One region of the Serratia sp. TSO36 genome, then DNA from elsewhere that is predicted to be linked to it. Evidence: predicted binding sites of a transcription regulator. Region 1 holds the regulator's gene; the other holds the start of a gene.

Region 1 (4,818 bases):
GTTCAGTCAGGGAGTGGCGCTGTTCATCGTTCAGCAGCTCGATGCCGCTGGCGCGCTGGTGCAACCCATCCAGGTCGGTTTTGGCCTGCTTGTGCGATTCGAACACCTGTTCGGACAGCCGTCCGTAGATTTCGGTGCCGGTCAGCTCTTCCAGCAGCTCAGCGCGATCGTTGGCGTCGGCGTTGAGGAACGCGGCGAACTGCCCCTGAGACAGCATCATCGATTTGGTGAAGCGGCCGAAGTCCAGCCCGGTGATGGCGGCGGTGATCTCCAGCTTGTCGCGCACCTTGTCCGCCAGGATCTTGCCGTCCTCGCGGCGCGCCAGTTCCACCTTCGGCGCCTGCAGGTTGCCGTCCGGCGCGTTTTTGGCGCGGCGCTGGCTCCAGAAGGCGCGATAGCCGACGCCCTTGACCTCGAATTCGACCTCCGCCAGCGATTCGGCGGTGTGGCGGGTCATCAGTTCATTCTGGCTCGGCGTGACGTTGAGACGCGGCGTCTGGTGGTACAGCGCCAGGCAGATGGCGTCCAGCAGGGTGGTTTTGCCCGCGCCGGTCGGGCCGGTAATGGCAAACAGGCCGTTGCTGGCGAACGGCTCGGCGGTGAAGTCAATTTTCCACTCGCCCTGCAGCGAGTTGAGGTTTTTTAACCGCAGGCTGAGGATCTTCATGGATTGGTCTCCTCAGGATTGTGCTGCACCGCCTCGACCACCTGGCGGAACAGTTGGTGCATCCGCCGTTGGCGCGCTTCTGGCATGTCGGCCTCCTGCGCCAGGCGCCGTTCGAACACCTCGTTGACGCTCAGTTCGTTGAGCGTTTCCTTATCCTGCTGCGCGATCGCCTGGCGGCGCTGCTCTTTGCTGCGCCGCAGCAGCACCACTTCCACCGGCAGCTCATCCGCCATCAGCTGGATGCGGCGCTGGATATCGCTGAGGTAGTCCTGCGTCGCCACTTCGATATCCAGCCACACCGGCAGCTCGCCGGCATAGTCGGCAAATTGCTGCAGCTGCCGTTCGATCTCGGCCAGATCGCCTTTGATCAGCTGCATGGGCTGGAACTGCGGGATCGTTAACGCTTCTACCTGCTGCAGGGCGCCGTCGGCGAAATCGACCAGGAAGACGCTTTTGGCTTTGCCCAGTTCATCGAAGCTGAGCGGAATCGGTGAGCCGCTATAGCGAATATGATCTGATTTGGCGACGTTCTGCGCGCGGTGAATGTGGCCCAGCGCGATATAGTCGGCGGGCGGGAAGGCCTGCGCCGGGAAGGCGTCGAGGGTGCCGATATAGATGTCGCGCACCGAGTCGGAGGTGGTGACGCCGACGGTGGTCAGGTGGCCGGTGGCGACGATCGGCAGCGGCAGGCCCAGCCGATCGCGGCGTTCGCAGGCCGCCTGATACAGCGCCTGGTAATGTTCGGCGATGGCTTCCTGCAGCGCCTGCTGTTTTTGCGCGCCGGATTCGCCGGCGCGGCTGGTGAGCAGATCGCGCGGCCGCAGAAAAGGAATGGCGCACAGCACCGCGCCCGGCTGGCCGTCGCGCCGGTTCAGCACCACAATCTGCTGTTCGGGGGCGCTTTGCGCGCTCGCGATCACCGTGGTGTTCAGGCAGGAGAGCAGCTCACGCGATTCGTTCAGCGTCGCCACCGAGTCGTGGTTGCCGCCCAGCACCACCAGCTGACAGCCGGTGCGCTGCAGCTCCACCACGAAGCGGTTGTACAGCTCGCGGGCGTAGCTGGGCGGCGAGCCGGTATCGAACAGATCCCCGGCGACGATCAGCGCATCCACCTGCTGCTGCTCAATCTGCTCGATCAGCCAGTTCAGAAAAGCCTGGTGCTCGGCGGCGCGGCTTTTGGTGAAAAAGTACTGGCCAAGGTGCCAGTCAGAGGTGTGGATCAGGCGCATGACATTCCCGGATGCAAAGGTAATGGCGATGATTATAAAGGCCGCGGCGGCGGCTGTCCCGGCGCAATGATGATGACAACCGGATGATTTTTCTTTGCGGCGGGAAATAATCGCTATGCTTACTGCCTATAACAGCCGCTTTTTTTCATAAAAGTGTCACAAAACTGACGCATAATGGCGCCCGCAAAGTCGCTAACACATTGGCAGGATTGACGATGGCAAGACGCATACTGGTGGTGGAAGACGAAGCGCCGATCCGTGAGATGGTGTGCTTTGTGTTGGAACAGAATGGTTACCAACCGTTGGAAGCCGAGGATTATGACAGCGCCGTGACGCGCCTGTCTGAGCCGTTCCCTGATTTGGTGTTGCTCGACTGGATGTTGCCCGGCGGTTCCGGCATTCAGTTTATCAAACATATGAAGCGCGAAGCGCTGACCCGCGATATCCCGGTGATGATGCTGACCGCGCGCGGCGAAGAAGAAGACCGGGTGCGCGGCCTGGAAGTGGGGGCGGATGATTACATCACCAAGCCGTTCTCGCCCAAGGAGCTGGTGGCGCGCATCAAAGCGGTCATGCGCCGCATTTCACCGATGGCGGTGGAAGAAGTGATTGAAATGCAAGGGCTGAGCCTGGATCCGTCCTCCCACCGCGTGATGGCGAACGATCAGGCGCTGGATATGGGGCCGACCGAGTTCAAGCTGCTGCACTTCTTTATGACCCACCCGGAGCGGGTTTATAGCCGTGAGCAGTTGCTTAATCACGTCTGGGGCACTAACGTTTATGTGGAAGACCGTACCGTTGACGTGCATATCCGTCGGCTCCGCAAGGCGTTAGAAACCAGTGGGCATGATAAAATGGTTCAAACCGTTCGGGGCACCGGCTACCGGTTCTCAACGCGCTACTGATCGCGCTGCGCTGGAGAATATGCCGTGTTAGAACGTCTGTCGTGGAAGAGGCTGGCTCTGGAGCTGGCTCTTTTCTGTTTGCCCGCCTTACTGCTGGGGCTGATTTTCGGTTATCTGCCCTGGTTCCTGCTGGCCTCCGCGCTGGCCGCGCTGGTGTGGAATTTCTACAACCAGCTCAAACTCTCCCATTGGCTGTGGATCGACCGCAGCATGACGCCGCCGCCCGGCCGCTGGAGTTGGGAGCCGTTGTTCTATGGCCTGTATCAGATGCAGCAGCGCAATCGCCGCCGCCGGCGCGAGCTGGCGCTGTTGATCAAGCGCTTTCGCAGCGGGGCCGAATCGCTGCCTGATGCGGTGGTGATGACCACCGTCGAAGGCAACATCTTCTGGTGCAACGGGCTGGCGCAGCATCTGCTCGGCTTCCGCTGGCCGGAAGACAACGGCCAGCACATCCTCAACCTGCTGCGTTATCCGGAATTCAGCCACTATCTGCAACAGCAGGAGTTCTCGCGCCCGCTGACGCTGCAGCTGAACAACGAACACTACGTCGAATTCCGCGTGATGCCCTACTCCGAAGGGCAGTTGCTGATGGTGGCGCGCGACGTCACCCAGATGCGCCAGCTGGAGGGGGCGCGGCGCAACTTCTTCGCCAACGTCAGCCATGAGCTGCGCACGCCGCTGACGGTGCTGCAGGGCTATCTGGAGATGATGGGCGACGAAGAGCAGGACGGTTCGCTGCGCAGCAAGGCGCTCGGCACCATGCAGGAGCAGACCCGCCGGATGGACGGGCTGGTCAAGCAGCTGCTGACGCTGTCGCGCATCGAGGCGGCGCCCAATGTCGACATGAACGAGCGGGTGGATATCCCGCTGATGCTGCGGGTGTTGCAGCGCGAGGCGCAATCGCTGAGCGGCGACAATCACGAGATCACTTTCCGGGTGAACGAACAGCTCAACGTGTTCGGCAATGAAGACCAGTTGCGCAGCGCGGTGTCTAACCTGGTGTACAACGCGGTCAACCACACGCCGAAGGGCACCCATATCGAAGTGAGCTGGCAGCAGACGGCGCACGGCGCGCAGTTCCAGGTCAGCGACAACGGACCGGGCATTGCCGCCGAACACCTGCCGCGCCTGACCGAGCGTTTTTACCGCGTCGACAAGGCCCGTTCGCGCCAGACCGGCGGCAGCGGGCTGGGGCTGGCGATCGTCAAGCATGCGCTCAGCCATCACGACGCGCGGCTGGAGATCCTCAGCGAGCCGGGGATCGGCACCCGCTTTATCTTTACCTTACCCAACCGGTTGATTGTTCCCGCCGCTTTATCAGAGAATGCGGTGAAAAATTAACGCGAGACACCGGTATGACCCGAATAACCCGAGGGCTGTTGCTTTGCCTGGCGTTGCTGGCCGGACGCGGCGCGCTGGCGCAGCCCGACGGCATGCTGGCGGGCAACCTGTCCAGCGTCGGTTCCGATACTTTGGCGAATCTGATGGCGCTGTGGGCGCAGGATTTCAGCCGGCATTATCCCAACGTTAACCTGCAGATCCAGGCCGCCGGCTCGTCGACCGCGCCGACCGCGTTGGCGGCGGGCGCCGCGCAGCTGGGCCCGATGAGCCGGCCGATGAAGGCGGCCGAGGTTTCGGCGTTCGAACATCGTTACGGCTATGCGCCGCTGGCGGTGCCGGTGGCGGTGGATGCGCTGGTGGTGTTGGTGCATCAGGACAACCCGCTGCGCGGCCTCAATCTGCAGCAGCTCGATCGCATTTTCTCCGCCACCCGGCGCTGCGGTGAAAGCAAACCGCTGACGCGTTGGGGCGAGCTGGGGCTGAGTGGCGACTGGGCGACGCGCTCGCTGCAGCGCTTCGGCCGCAACTCGGCGTCCGGCACCTACGGCTATTTCAAACTGCGCGCGCTGTGCGGCGGCGATTTTATGCCGCGCGTCAATGAGCTGCCCGGTTCGGCTTCGGTGGTGCAGGCGGTGGCCGGTTCGCTCAACGGCATCGGCTACGCCAGCATCGGTTT
Region 2 (4,818 bases), on a different contig from region 1:
GCAGCGCCAGGGTGTTTTTCAGGCTTTGGTTCGGGTGCTGGCGGCGTTGATCATCCAGGAAGGCCGCCAAATCCAGCTCAGGAAGTAAGTTAACGCTCACATACTCACCCGGTTGCCAGTAGCTGGACAGCTGCAGCACCGCCGGGCCGGACAAGCCGCGATGGGTAAACAGGATGCTTTCACGGAAGCTGACGCCGTTCTCGGCGGTGATCACCGCCGGCACCGAGACGCCGGACAGCGTCTGCACATGCTCCAGCAGCGGCTTATGCAGGGTAAAAGGCACCAGCCCGGCGCGCGTCGGCAGCACCCTGAGGCCGAACTGCTCCGCCAGCTTGTAACCGAACGGCGAAGCGCCCAGCCCCGGCATGGACAAACCGCCGCTGGCCACCACAAGTGAGCGAGCACTCACTTTTTCACCATTCAGCGCCAGCGAGTAACCATGTTCGGTTTTCTCCACGCCCAGCACTTCGCTGCGCAGGCGCATCGTCACCTGGCCCAGCTCGCACTCTTTGACCAGCAGATCCACCACCTGCTGCGCCGAGTCGTCGCAGAACAGCTGCCCCAGCGTTTTTTCATGGTAGGCGATGCCGTAGCGGTTGATCAGATCGATGAAGTCCCACTGGGTGTAGCGCGCCAGCGCCGACTTGCAAAAGTGCGGGTTGTTCGACAGGTAGGCCGCCGGTTCGGCGTACATGTTGGTAAAGTTGCAGCGCCCGCCGCCGGACATCAGGATCTTGCGGCCCGGTTTTTTGCCGTTGTCGAGCAGCAACACGCGGCAACCGAGTTGCCCCGCCTGCGCGGCGCAAAACATGCCGGCGGCGCCCGCCCCAATCACTACGACATCAAACTGTTCCACCTGAGCCTCACTTATCAAAACCACAATCGCGACAAAAGGGCGCCATATTACGCCGTTTCGCCGCCGGTCACCGCCAAATTCACGGCGGCAGATTGTAAAGCCCCGGCGCCGCCAACGCCATAGTAAGAAAATATTACAGAGGTCAGAGGAGAATAACGCATTGATATTCCATATTTTTGTTATAGGCGCGTCATCATTTCGTCATGTCCAAATCAAAAAAACGTCATATTTTCCTTTTCCCCGGCCCCGGTTGTCACTGATAATGCGCGGCGTTCATGTCCACAAACTGGCGTAACGCTTATGCTGCATTTGTTCGCTGGCCTGGATTTCCATACCGGCCTGATGTTAATTCTCGCATTGTTGTTCGTGTTGTTTTATGAAGCCATCAACGGTTTTCATGATACGGCCAATGCGGTCGCTACAGTTATTTATACCCGCGCCATGCGCTCGCAACTTGCGGTCGTGATGGCAGGTTTGTTCAACTTTCTTGGCGTAATGCTCGGCGGTTTGAGTGTTGCTTACGCCATCGTCCACTTGCTGCCTACCGATCTGTTGTTGAACGTCAGTTCAGCACACGGATTAGCCATGGTCTTCTCCATGCTGTTGGCGGCAATCATCTGGAACCTCGGCACCTGGTATTTCGGTCTGCCGGCCTCCAGTTCCCATACGCTGATAGGCGCAATCATCGGTGTCGGTTTAACCAACGCCCTGATGACCCACACTTCAGTGGTGGATGCGCTTAACGTCCCGAAAATGATTGGTATTTTCCTTTCTCTGCTGTTCTCGCCGCTGGTCGGCATGATGGTGGCGGGAGTGATGGTGTTCGCCTTGCGCCGCTATTGGAGTGGCACCAAGAAACGCCAGCGTATCCACATGACCCCTGCGGAACGTGAAAAGGTCGACGGCAAACGCAAGCCGCCGTTCTGGACCCGTATCGCGCTGATCCTGTCGGCGATTGGCGTCAGCTTCTCGCACGGCGCCAACGACGGCCAGAAAGGCATCGGCCTTATCATGCTGGTGCTGATCGGCGTTGCGCCGGCCGGCTTCGTGGTCAATATGAATGCAACCGGTTATGACATCACCCGTACGCGTGACGCCGTGACCCACCTGCAGCAATATTACCAGCAGCACGGCGACGCGCTGTCGCATGCGGTGTCGTTGACGCCGCTGGTGCCAAGCCCGGATGACGAAGCTGCGCCGAACAAGCCGGCCGAGTTCCACTGCGACAGTTCGCGCGCCATGCCGGCGATCGAGCTGGCTCAGGGCATGCTGACCAACCTGCAAAGCTACGATCAGCTGACGGTTGAGCAGCGCAGCCACCTGCGCCGCCTGCTGATGTGCGTGACCGACACGGCGGATAAAGTCGCCAAGCTGCCGGAAACCTCATCCGCCGACCAGCGCTTCCTGAAGAACCTGCGTCAGGATCTGCTGCAGACCGTCGAGTACGCGCCGATGTGGATCATCGTCGCCGTCGCGCTGGCGCTGTCGCTCGGCACCATGGTGGGCTGGAAACGCGTGGCCACCACCATCGGCGAGAAGATCGGCAAGAAAGGCATGACCTACGCCCAGGGCGTATCGGCCCAGATGACCGCGGCGCTGTCTATCGGCGTGGCGAGTTATACCGGCATGCCGGTCTCCACCACCCACGTCCTCTCTTCGGCGGTTGCCGGGACGATGATCGTGGACGGCGGCGGCGTGCAGAGCAAAACCGTGAAGAACATCCTGTTGGCCTGGTTACTGACCCTGCCAATCTCGATTCTGCTTTCCGGTGCGCTGTATTGGGTTGCGTTGAAGCTGATCTAAGCGATAAGCATCATGAGGAAGGCGGCCGCAGGGCCGCCTTTTTTTTGCCTGCATCAAGGGAAACAGGAAGGCATTAATACCAGATCATCAGCGCTATCAGGCTGATGACCACCAGGCCGCACAGGGCCGAGGTCAGCATGAACTGCCCGCGCACCCGTTCGCAGCGGCGAATAAACTCCGGATCGTGGTGCTCGACATAGCGTTGCGCAAAGATATAGCGCACCAGCCTCAGCTGCTTGCTGGGTTGCCCGTGGGCGGTGAAGAAACCGCCGCCATCGACGTATTGGTACAGCAGCGGATCGCAGCCGCGCAATACCACCAGCAATGCGCGCAGAGAAGAGTAATACCGCACCATGTTTACCACACACACCACACATAAGGCCCAAAACAGCGCGACGGTACTGATCATGATTACCCCCTCAAGGCGTTGTTATCCGCGGCCATCCGCCGGGTCCAACCGCCCTACCTCATTACCCGATACTCTGCTGGAGCTTACCGCTCTCATCCCCTTTTTTGCCTGCACGGGCCATGCCCATAACCCACCGCCTCCAGAGACGTTACCGCACCGCACAGAGAGATTTGCACGGCGTGATTCCACTCAGAGGGGAAATGGTGAGACCCATATTCATCATTGTAGGTTAATGAAACGCAAACTGGCCTGATCAGTGGATAAAATTTACCGCCACGCGCCGAAACGCCCCCGCCGGGGCGTTATAAGTGATAACCGTTCGTCTGCAATTAGTCGTTTTTCCTGGATAGTCTATCCCGCCCCACGCCGCTGATCTTTCCCCCCACGCTGGCTAGACTCAGGTTTCCGTTACGCTCATCCAAGGAAACTGTTATGGCAAACCATTCAATCAAGGGAAAAACCGTCCTGATCGCCGGCGGCGCCAAAAATCTCGGCGGGCTTATCGCGCGCGATTTGGCTGAACAAGGCGCCAAAGCGGTAGTGATCCACTACAACAGCGCCGCCTCCAAAGCCGAAGCGGATAAGACCGTCGCCGCCATCCAGGCCGCCGGGGCGCAAGGCGTCGCGCTGCAGGCCGATTTGACCACCGCGGGCGCGGTCGAGAAGCTGTTCGCCGATGCGGTCGCCGCCGTCGGCAAGCCGGATATCGCCATCAATACCGTCGGCAAAGTGCTGAAAAAGCCGATGGTCGACATCAGCGAGGCCGAGTACGACGAGATGACCGCGGTCAACGCCAAAACCGCGTTCTTCTTCCTGAAAGAGGCGGGCAAACACCTCAACGACAACGGTAAAATCTGCACGCTGGTCACCTCGCTGCTCGGCGCCTTCACGCCGTTCTATGCCGCTTACGCCGGCACCAAGGCGCCGGTGGAGCACTTCACCCGCGCCGCCGCCAAGGAGTTCGGCGAACGCGGTATCTCCGTGACGGCGGTCGGCCCCGGCCCGATGGACACCCCGTTCTTCTATCCGGCCGAAGGCGCCGATGCGGTGGCGTATCACCAAAGCGCGGCGGCGCTGTCGCCGTTCAGCAAAACCGGCCTCACCGATATCGAAGACGTGGTGCCGTTTATCCGCCACCTGGTCAGCGACGGCTGGTGGGTTACCGGCCAAACCATCCTGATCAACGGCGGCTATACTACCAAGTAACGCCGCATGGGGGGCGCGCGTCTGGCGTCCGCCCCCGCCAGGAGGCGCAGCGTAGAGGATATTGCAATGCACATGCTGATGGTCATTGGCGGAGGCGTGGTTCTCCTGGGATTGTTTGTGCTGTTCGGCTGGCTCTGGGGCGCCAGTGCGGCGGGCATGGCGCTGGCGGCAAAAATTTTCGTCCCGGCCTGGTTGCTGATCGCGGCGGTCAATATGTGGGTGGGCGTCGCCCACGCGGGCTACAGCCTGCGGGCGGAGTTGCCGATCCTGCTGCTGGTGTTCGCGATCCCCGCCGCCATCGCCGCGTTCGTATTCTGGCGCCTCGCCCATGTCTGAAAGCGCCGGCGACCTGCTCAACGTGGTGACGCTACTGGGCGCCGCCGTGGTGGCCGTGCCGCTGTTCAAGCGCTTGGGGCTGGGCTCGGTGCTGGGTTATCTGGCCGCCGGTTTGGCGATTGGGCCGTTCGGCTTTGGTTTGTTCAACGATGCGCAGACCATCCTGCACACCGCCGAGCTTGGGGTGGTGATGTTTCTCTTCATCATC

Evidence for each region. The regulator PhoB, encoded in region 1, activates phosphate uptake and scavenging genes when phosphate is short. The targets are predictions, from matches to a motif close to CTGTCATAAAACTGNCNNAT.
Region 2: the regulator PhoB is predicted to act here: its motif matches at 1,132-1,151, upstream of pitA (inorganic phosphate transporter PitA).

The regions. Positions count from the first base shown of each region.
Region 1 covers NZ_JBJZOU010000009.1:6,717-11,534, forward strand. Annotated here, with positions in the region: gene sbcC (exonuclease subunit SbcC) at 1-667, opposite strand, end outside; gene sbcD (exonuclease subunit SbcD) at 664-1,896, opposite strand; gene phoB (phosphate response regulator transcription factor PhoB) at 2,112-2,801, shown strand; gene phoR (phosphate regulon sensor histidine kinase PhoR) at 2,826-4,142, shown strand; gene ACK3CV_RS05395 (PstS family phosphate ABC transporter substrate-binding protein) at 4,157-4,818, shown strand, end outside.
Region 2 covers NZ_JBJZOU010000027.1:58,682-63,499, forward strand. Annotated here, with positions in the region: gene ACK3CV_RS23900 (BaiN/RdsA family NAD(P)/FAD-dependent oxidoreductase) at 1-856, opposite strand, end outside; gene pitA (inorganic phosphate transporter PitA) at 1,157-2,659, shown strand; gene uspB (universal stress protein UspB) at 2,733-3,068, opposite strand; gene ACK3CV_RS23915 (SDR family oxidoreductase) at 3,501-4,274, shown strand; gene ACK3CV_RS23920 (hypothetical protein) at 4,341-4,610, shown strand; gene ACK3CV_RS23925 (monovalent cation:proton antiporter-2 (CPA2) family protein) at 4,603-4,818, shown strand, end outside.